2 regions of the Streptomyces sp. NPDC005962 genome follow, and region 2 is predicted to be linked to the other one. Evidence: riboswitches for the same ligand, from Rfam matches in the RefSeq annotation. Region 2 holds a riboswitch; the other holds the start of a gene.

Evidence for each region. Region 2 has a riboswitch for glycine ahead of gcvP (aminomethyl-transferring glycine dehydrogenase). Riboswitches for the same ligand answer to the same signal wherever they lie in the genome.
Region 1: linked by a shared signal. The riboswitch ahead of gcvT (glycine cleavage system aminomethyltransferase GcvT) and the one ahead of gcvP (aminomethyl-transferring glycine dehydrogenase) in region 2 are both predicted to bind glycine.

What each region holds. Positions count from the first base shown of each region.
Region 1 covers NZ_JBEXVE010000009.1:234,553-239,245, forward strand. The annotation lists gene ABZ370_RS17825 (AAA family ATPase) at 1-500, opposite strand, end outside; glycine riboswitch at 676-787, shown strand; gene gcvT (glycine cleavage system aminomethyltransferase GcvT) at 983-2,110, shown strand; gene gcvH (glycine cleavage system protein GcvH) at 2,202-2,582, shown strand; gene glyA (serine hydroxymethyltransferase) at 2,608-3,873, shown strand; gene ABZ370_RS17845 (L-serine ammonia-lyase) at 4,023-4,693, shown strand, end outside.
Region 2 covers NZ_JBEXVE010000028.1:116,589-121,281, reverse strand. The annotation lists gene ABZ370_RS34525 (DNA polymerase IV) at 1-2,178, shown strand, start outside; gene ABZ370_RS34520 (PRC-barrel domain-containing protein) at 2,154-2,471, opposite strand; glycine riboswitch at 2,601-2,698, shown strand; gene gcvP (aminomethyl-transferring glycine dehydrogenase) at 2,889-4,693, shown strand, end outside.

The DNA of each region.
Region 1 (4,693 bases), on a different contig from region 2:
TGCAGCCCGCGGCCGGTGCGCCGGGCGTCCCGGGCCAGCCAGCGGCGCACCCAGGGCTGTGAGCCGCAGTCGTGGACGACGACGCTCGCGCCCGAGCCGAGCGCCCGGCGCAGCCCCGCGTAGTGGGCGCAGCGGACCAGCGGCCGGTAGACGGCGTACGGCAGCCAGCGCGGCATGCGTCTTTCCCAGGCCTCCCGGGTGCGCTGCGAGTCCACCCGCACCACGGCCGCGCCGCTCGGGTCGATCCCGGGGACGACCCGGTTGATCAGGGTCGACTTGCCGCTGCCGGGCAGCCCCGAGGCGATGATCAGGTCCCGTGCCGGGTAGCGCAGCTCCGCTCCCGCCCCGCCCCCGCGCAGGTCGTGCACGGCGGCCTGGCGATCCGGCCTGACCGTGCCGCCCATGCCGCCCTCGCCGCCCGTGCCGCCTGATCGCGCCGTCCGCTCCTGCCGCGCGGGCAGGGGTCCTGGTGTTGTCGCGTATGTTCCCTGCCCGTGCACCGTGATCGTCCTCCAAGGTCGGTCAAGCGGCTCCGTACCCCGAGAGTGTCAAGAAAAGGTAATGCCCATCAAGGAGGCCCCGGCGCGACACCGCTCACAGAGCCGCTCACAGATCAGGGGTTCCGTTCCGGAGCGGACGTGCGATGATGTCCGCGCCAACTGCATACCGGCCGCTTGAATCCACGCGGGAGAGTCCTCGGTCACCGGCAGTCGCCGGGATTTTCCGAGGCGCCGAAGGAGCAAGTCCTCCCTTGAATCTCTCAGGCCCCTGATACCGCGCGGATGAGGCAGATCTGAAAAGCGGGCCACCTCGATGTGGCTCCACCCAAGGTGCAAGCCGAGCCGGCCCCGCCACGCGGGAACGGTCACGGCGAACCTCTCAGGTTCCGATGACAGATGGGGAGGACGCCGTGCCGTCCTTGTCGTCCCCTCCGGCCCGTCCGTCCCGTCATCGCCGTGAACATGCCCTTGGGAGCTGAACCATGACCGACGCCCCGCCCACGCCCCGCCGCACCGCGCTGGACGCGGTCCACCGTGCGCTCGGCGCCACCATGACCGACTTCGCGGGCTGGGACATGCCGCTGCGGTACGGGAGCGAGCGCGACGAGCACACCGCGGTGCGCACCCGCGCCGGGCTCTTCGACCTCTCCCACATGGGTGAGATCGCTCTCACCGGGCCGCAGGCAGCGGACGCCCTCGACCACGCCCTGGTCGGCCATCTCTCGGCGCTCGCCGTGGGCCGCGCCCGCTACACGATGATCTGCGACAGCGAGGGCGGCATCCTCGACGACCTGATCGTCTACCGGCTCGCCGAGCGGGAGTTCCTGGTCGTCGCCAACGCCTCGAACGCCCAGGTGGTGCTGGACGCGCTGACCGAGCGCGCCACCGGCTTCGACGCCGTCGTACGGGACGACCGCGACGCGTACGCGCTGCTCGCCGTCCAGGGGCCGCAGTCCCCCGGCATCCTGAAGGGGCTGACCGACGCCGAGCTGGAAGGGCTGAAGTACTACGCGGGGCTGCCCGGCACCGTCGCGGGCGTGGACGCCCTGATCGCCCGCACCGGCTACACCGGTGAGGACGGCTTCGAGCTGTTCGTCGCGCCGGACGACGCCGAGCGGGTCTGGCAGGCGCTGACCGAGGCGGGCGCCCCGGTGGGGCTGGTGCCGTGCGGGCTGTCCTGCCGGGACACGCTGCGCCTGGAGGCCGGGATGCCGCTGTACGGGCATGAGCTGTCCACCGACACGACCCCGTTCGACGCGGGGCTCGGCCGGGTGGTGAAGTTCGGCAAGCCCGGCGACTTCGTCGGACGCCAGGCCCTCGAAGCCGCGGCGCGCGAGGCCGAGGCCCGGCCGCCGCGCACGCTGGCCGGGCTGGTCGCCGAGGGCCGCCGGGTGCCGCGCGCCGGATACGCCGTGGTCGGCCCCGACGGCTCGGAGATCGGCCGGGTCACCTCGGGCGCCCCCTCCCCGACGCTGGGCAAGCCGATCGCCATGGCGTACGTCGACGCGGAGCACGCCGCGCCCGGCAGCCCGGGCGTGACGGTGGACATCCGCGGTACCCGGGAGCCGTACGAGGTCGTCGCGCTCCCCTTCTACCGCCGCGAGCGCTGAAACCTCCTGCGGCCCGCCCCTCCCCACCGATCCGTCCCACCGCTTAAGACCCGTTTCCCAAGCACTCCCCCCTATCCAGGAGAATCGGACCATGAGCAACCCCCAGCAGCTGCGCTACAGCAAGGAGCACGAGTGGCTGTCGGCCGCCGACCAGGACGGCGTGTCGACGATCGGCATCACCGAATACGCGGCCAACGCGCTCGGTGATGTCGTGTACGTCCAGCTCCCGGATGTCGGCTCCACCGTCGCCGCCGGTGAAACCTGCGGTGAGCTGGAGTCCACGAAGTCGGTCAGCGACCTGTACGCGCCGGTCTCCGGTGAGGTCACCGAAATCAACGAGGACGTGGTGAACGACCCGGCGCTGGTGAATTCCGCCCCCTTCGAGGGCGGCTGGCTGTTCAAGGTGAAGGTGACGGACGAGCCGGGCGACCTGCTGTCCGCCGAGGAATACGCCGCCTTCTCCCACAACTGACCCTCCTTCTTCGATCGGGACCCAGATGTCGCTTCTCAACAGCTCCCTGCACGAGCTCGACCCGGACGTCGCCGCTGCTGTCGACGCCGAACTCCACCGCCAGCAGTCCACCCTCGAAATGATCGCCTCGGAGAACTTCGCTCCGGCCGCCGTCATGGAGGCCCAGGGCTCGGTCCTGACCAACAAGTACGCCGAGGGCTACCCCGGCCGCCGCTACTACGGCGGCTGTGAGCACGTCGACGTGGTCGAGCAGATCGCCATCGACCGCGTCAAGGAGCTCTTCGGCGCCGAGGCCGCCAACGTCCAGCCGCACTCCGGCGCGCAGGCCAACGCGGCCGCCATGTTCGCGCTGCTCTCCCCCGGCGACACCATCCTGGGTCTGAGCCTGGCGCACGGCGGCCACCTGACCCACGGCATGAAGATCAACTTCTCCGGCAAGCTCTACAACGTGGTGCCCTACCACGTGGACGCCGAGACCGGTCTGGTCGACATGGACGAGGTCGAGCGCCTCGCCAAGGAGCACCGTCCCAAGCTGGTCATCGCGGGCTGGTCGGCGTACCCGCGTCAGCTGGACTTCGCCGCCTTCCGCCGGATCGCGGACGAGATCGGCGCGTACCTGATGGTCGACATGGCCCACTTCGCGGGCCTGGTCGCGGCCGGGCTCCACCCCTCGCCCGTACCGCACGCCCATGTCGTGACCACCACCACCCACAAGACCCTGGGCGGTCCGCGCGGTGGCGTGATCCTCTCCACCGCCGAGCTGGCCAAGAAGATCAACTCCGCGGTCTTCCCCGGTCAGCAGGGCGGCCCGCTGGAGCACGTCATCGCGGCCAAGGCGGTGTCCTTCAAGGTCGCGGCCGGGTCCGAGTTCAAGGAGCGCCAGGAGCGCACGGTCGAGGGCGCCAAGATCCTCGCCGAGCGGCTCACCCGGGCCGACGTCGGCGAGGTGGGCGTCTCCGTCCTCTCCGGCGGCACCGACGTGCACCTCGTCCTGGTCGACCTGCGCAACTCCGAACTGGACGGCAAGCAGGCCGAGGACCGGCTCCACGAGGTCGGCATCACCGTCAACCGCAACGCCATCCCGAACGACCCGCGGCCCCCGATGGTCACCTCGGGTCTGCGGATCGGCACCCCGGCACTGGCCACCCGCGGCTTCACCACCGATGACTTCCACGAGGTCGCGGACATCATCGCCGAGGCACTCAAGCCCGCCTACGACGCCGACGCGCTGTCGGCGCGGGTCACCGCCCTCGCCGACAAGCACCCGCTGTACCCGCACCTGTCGAAGTAGTCCGGGTCCCGGCCTTCCGGGGCCCGGACCCTGGGGGGCGCGCCCACCCGGCGCGCCTCCCTGGGGGCGCGTCCGCCCGGCGCGCCCCCGCACCGCACCACCCCGCACGTCGCTCCCCACGCCGCGCCGTGCAGACGAAGGAGTCCCCGGTGGCCATCTCGGTATTCGATCTCTTCTCGATCGGCATCGGCCCGTCCAGCTCGCACACGGTCGGCCCGATGCGGGCGGCCCGGATGTTCGTCCTCCGGCTGAAGAACGAGGGCCTGCTCGCCCACACCACCTCCGTACGCGCCGAACTCTTCGGCTCCCTCGGCGCCACCGGCCACGGCCACGGCACCCCCAAGGCCGTGCTGCTCGGCCTGGAGGGCCACTCCCCGCGCAGCGTCGACGTCCAGTCCGCCGACAGCGAGGTGGAGCGCATCCGCACCACCAAGCGGCTGCGGCTGCTCGCCGCCGAGATCGAGGGCGGCCACGGCCACGAGATCGACTTCGACGAGTCCGACGAGCTGATCCTGCACCGCCGCCGCTCCCTGCCGTACCACGCCAACGGCATGACCCTCTTCGCGTACGACGACTCCGGCCATCCGCTGCTGGAGAAGACCTACTACTCGGTCGGCGGCGGCTTCGTCGTGGACGAGGACGCGGTCGGCGAGGACCGCATCAAGCTCGACGACACCGTGCTGAAGTACTCCTTCCGCACCGGCGACGAACTCCTGCGGCTCTCCCGCGAGACCGGCCTGTCCATCTCCGCCCTGATGCTGGAGAACGAGAAGGCCTGGCGCACGGATGACGAGATCCGCGCGGGCCTGCTGGAGATCTG
Region 2 (4,693 bases):
CCGACGATTCTCCATCTGGACATGGATGCCTTCTACGCCTCGGCGGAGCAGGCATCCAAGCCCAGCTTGCGCGGAAAGCCAGTGATCGTGGGGGGTCTCGGGCCGCGCGGGGTCGTGTCCACCGCGTCGTACGAGGCGCGGGTGTTCGGGGTGCACTCGGCCATGGCGATGGCCCAGGCCCGCAGGCTCTGTCCGAACGCGGCCTACCTCACCCCCCGCTTCTCCCTCTACCGCCGGGTCAGCGACCAGGTCATGGGGCTGCTGCGGACGCTGTCCCCGCTGGTGGAGCCGCTCAGCCTGGACGAGGCGTTCGTGGACCTGGAGGCGGGCGGCACCGAGGCCCGGGCGGAAGCGGCGCGGGCCGTGGGGGAGCGGCTGCGGGCCGACATCCGCGCCGTGACCGGGCTGACCGGCTCGGTGGGCCTGGCCGGTTCCAAGATGCTCGCCAAGATCGCCTCCGAGCAGGCCAAGCCGGACGGGATGGCGGTCATCCCGCCCGGCACCGAGCGGGAGCTGCTCGACCCGATGCCGGTGCGCACCCTGCCGGGCGTCGGCCCGGCCACCGCGGAGGCGCTGCGCCGGGCGGGTATCCACACCGTCGCCGAGACGCGGGAAGCGGGCGAGGCGGAGCTGGTCCGGCTGTTGGGCCGGGCCCACGGGACGTCGCTGTACCTGATGGCCAGCGGGCGGGACGAGCGGCCGGTGGTCGCCGAGCGGGACGCCAAGTCCGTCTCGGTGGAGGACACGTTCGACGTCGACCTGACCGACCGCACCCGGGTGCAGCTGGAGGTGGCGCGGCTGGCCGACCGCTGTGTGCGGCGGCTGCGCGAGGCGGGCCGTTCCGGGCGCACGGTCGTGATCAAGGTGCGGCGGTACGACTTCTCGACGCTGACCCGTTCGGAGACCCTGCGCGGGCCCACCGACGACCCCGGCGTGGTCAAGGAGGCCGCGGCGCGGCTGATCGACGGGGTGGACACGACGGCGGGCGTGCGGCTGCTGGGGGTGGGCGTGACGGGGCTCGCGGACTACACGCAGGAGGATCTCTTCGCCCAGGCGGCCCAGGCGGCCCAGGCCGCCCACGAGGCCCTGGAGGGCCCGGGGAGGGCCCCGGGCTCCGAGGCGCCGGAGCCGGAGAGCCAGGGCCTCTCAGGGGCCGCTGAGGACGCCGGGAGGCCGCGCGTCTGGCTGCCGGGGACCGATGTGCGGCACACCGAGTACGGGGCGGGCTGGGTGCAGGGCAGCGGGGTGGGACGGGTGACCATACGGTTCGAGGAGCCCTGGTCACGCCCCGGCCGGGTGCGGACGTTCGCCGTGGACGACCCGGCCCTCGAACCAGGCGAGCCCCTCCCGCTGGTGCGACCCCCCGAGAACGGCGAGGCCGAGACGGAACAGCCGGACACCGGCCAGGTCGCCGCCTCGCCGCCGAACAGCACCGACGCGGGGCAGGGCGGCGCCGACGCGGGCAAGGACCGTGGCGCGAGGGCGGGGCAGGGCGGCGGCGCCGGGCCGGAGACGGGCGCGGGGCCGGGCCGTGGCGGTGTGGGGTGGGAGACAGCCGCGGGGCGGAATCGCGGTGGCGAGGACGAGGACCGTGGTGCGAAGCACGGCGCGAGTTCGGGGACGGGCGGCGGTGCCAGGCGGGAGTCGAGCGCGGGGCGGGGCAGCGGAGGCGAGGGCGAGGACCGTGGCGCCGGGCAGGGCGCGAGTGTGGGGCCGGAAAGCGGCGACGCGAGCAAGGACCGTGGCGCGGGGTGGGACGTAAGCGTGGGGCCGGTCAGTGGCGTTGCAGGGCGGGAGACAGGCGCAGGACGGAACCGTGATGGCGAGGGCAAGGGCCCTGACGCGGGGCAGGGCGCGAGCGCGGAGCGGGGCAGCGGTGGCGAGCGCAAGGGCCGTGGCGCGGGGCAGGGCGCGAGCGCGGGGCTGGGCAGTGGTGGCGAGGGCGAGCGCTGTGGCGCGGGGCAGGGCACGAGCGCGGGGACGGGCGGCGGGGCCGTGCGGGAGTCGAGTGCGGGGCGGGACCGCGGTGACGAGGGCGAGCGCCGTGGCGCGGGGCAGGACGCGAGTGCGGGGGCGGACAGTGGCGACGCAGCGCAGGCCCCCGGGCGTGGGGCGGGACACAGAGGTGGGGCGGGGCGCCGGGATGGGTGGGGTCAGCCGGTTACGTCCAGGCCGTAGTGGTGGTACAGCTGCAGCTCCTGCTCCGGGGAGAGGTGGCGGCCGACGCCGAGGTCCGGGGCGTCCTTGATCAGCGCCCGGTCGTACGGGACCCGCAGCGCGTCGCCGACGACCTCGCTGGGTTCGAGCGGTACGAAGACGTCCCGGCTGAACAGGCCGGTGCGTACCGCCGCCCACTCGGGCTCGCCGGTCGCGTCGTCGAGGTAGACCTCGTCCACGGTGCCGATCTTGGTGCCCTCGCGGTCGAATGCCTTGCGGCCGATCAGGGTCCGCGGGTCGATGTCCGTCTGCACGCTCTCTCCCACAGGTGGCGGTGATCCATTGATACCTACCAAAAGCCACATCCCCGTACGCGGCCACTCGAGCACCCGGCGCCCAACCCCTCCCGGTGGTAGACGCGCTGGTACGCTGGCTGTGGCTGCAGACCCCGTGCGGGAGAGTCCTTCGACAATGATGTCGGAGGCGCCGAAGGAGCAAATCCTCCCCGGAATCTCTCAGGCACACGTACCGCGCGGGTGAGGTCACTCTGGAAAGCAGGGTGGGCCACGGGGAGCACAGCTCCGGAACCCCTCCTCACCGACGGTGAAAGCCGGTCAGGCCATACGCGGACCGGTGAAGCTCTCAGGTTGAGATGACAGAGGGGGAGGCCGTCCGGGCACCCGCAGCCGCGGTGCCCCTCGCCGGTCGTGCAGACCAGGAGGCCCCCGCAGATGACCACCCACCGCATCTCGCTCGCCGATCTGGAGCGCGGTACTCCATTCGAGCAGCGCCATATCGGCCCCGACGCCGGAGCGCAGGCCAAGATGCTCGCCCAGGTCGGCTTCGGCTCCCTCGACGAGCTGACCGCCGCCGCCGTACCCGAGGTCATAAAGAGCGCCGAGGCGCTGCGGTTGCCGACGGCCCGCAGCGAGGCCGAGGTCCTGGCCGAGCTGCGCGCGCTCGCCGACCGCAACCAGGTGCTGCCGTCCATGATCGGCCTCGGCTACTACGGCACCTTCACCCCGCCGGTGATCCTGCGCAACGTCCTGGAGAGCCCCGCCTGGTACACCGCCTACACCCCGTACCAGCCGGAGATCTCCCAGGGCCGGCTGGAGGCGCTGCTCAACTTCCAGACCGTCGTCGCCGACCTGACCGGCCTGGACACCGCCGGTTCCTCGCTGCTGGACGAGGCCACGGCCGCCGCCGAGGCCATGGCGCTGTCGCGGCGCGTCGGCAAGGTCAAGGAGGGCGTCTTCCTGGTCGACGCCGACTGTCTGCCGCAGACCATCGCGGTCATCGAGACCCGCGCCGAGCCGACCGGCGTCGAGGTCGTGGTCGCCGACCTGACCGACGGCATCCCGGACGAGATCGCCGAGCGCGGTGTCTTCGGCGTGCTGCTCCAGTACCCGGGCGCCTCCGGCGCGGTCCGCGATCCGCGCCCGGTCATCGAGCGGGCCCATGAGCTGGGCGCGATCGTCACCGTCTCCGCCGACCTGCTCGCGCTCACCCTGCTCACCTCGCCCGGTGAGCTGGGCGCGGACATCGCGGTCGGCACCACCCAGCGGTTCGGCGTGCCGATGGGCTTCGGCGGCCCGCACGCCGGGTTCATGTCCGTGCGCGCCGCCCACGCCCGCAGCCTGCCCGGCCGCCTCGTCGGGGTCTCGGTGGACGCCGACGGCGACAAGGCGTACCGGCTCGCGCTGCAGACCCGCGAGCAGCACATCCGCCGCGAGAAGGCCACCAGCAACATCTGCACCGCGCAGGTCCTGCTCGCCGTGATGGCCGGAATGTACGCCGTCTATCACGGTCCGGACGGGCTCGCGGGCATCGCCCGCCGCACCCACCGCTACGCCGCCGTCCTCGCCGAGGGGCTGCGGGCGGGCGGCGTCGAGCTGGTGCACGGCGCCTACTTCGACACCCTCACCGCACACGTCCCCGGCAAGGCCGCCGATGTCGTCGCCGCCGCCCGGGAAGCCGGGGTCAACCTCCGGCTGACCGACGCGGACCACGTGGGCATCGCGTGCGACGAGACCACCGGCCGCGCCCAGCTGGCCGCCGTGTGGTCCGCCTTCGGCGTCGACGGCGGGGACGGGTCCGGCGTCGACGAGCTGGACGCCGCGGCGGCCGACGCGCTGCCCGAGGGGCTGCTGCGCTCGGACACGTACCTGACCCATCCGGTCTTCCACCAGTACCGCTCCGAGACCGCGATGCTGCGCTACCTGCGGCGGCTGGCCGACCGGGACTACGCCCTGGACCGGGGCATGATCCCGCTCGGCTCCTGCACCATGAAGCTCAACGCGACCACCGAGATGGAGCCGGTCACCTGGCCCGAGTTCGGCGCGCTGCACCCCTTCGCGCCGATCGAGCAGGCCCATGGCTATCTGACGCTGATCCGCGAGCTGGAGGAGCGGCTGGCCGACGTCACCGGCTACGACAAGGTCTCCCTCCAGCCGAACGCCGGATCGCAGGGCGAGCTGTCCGGGCTGCTGGCGGTGCGGGCGTACCACCGGGCCAACGGTGAGCCGCAGCGCACGGT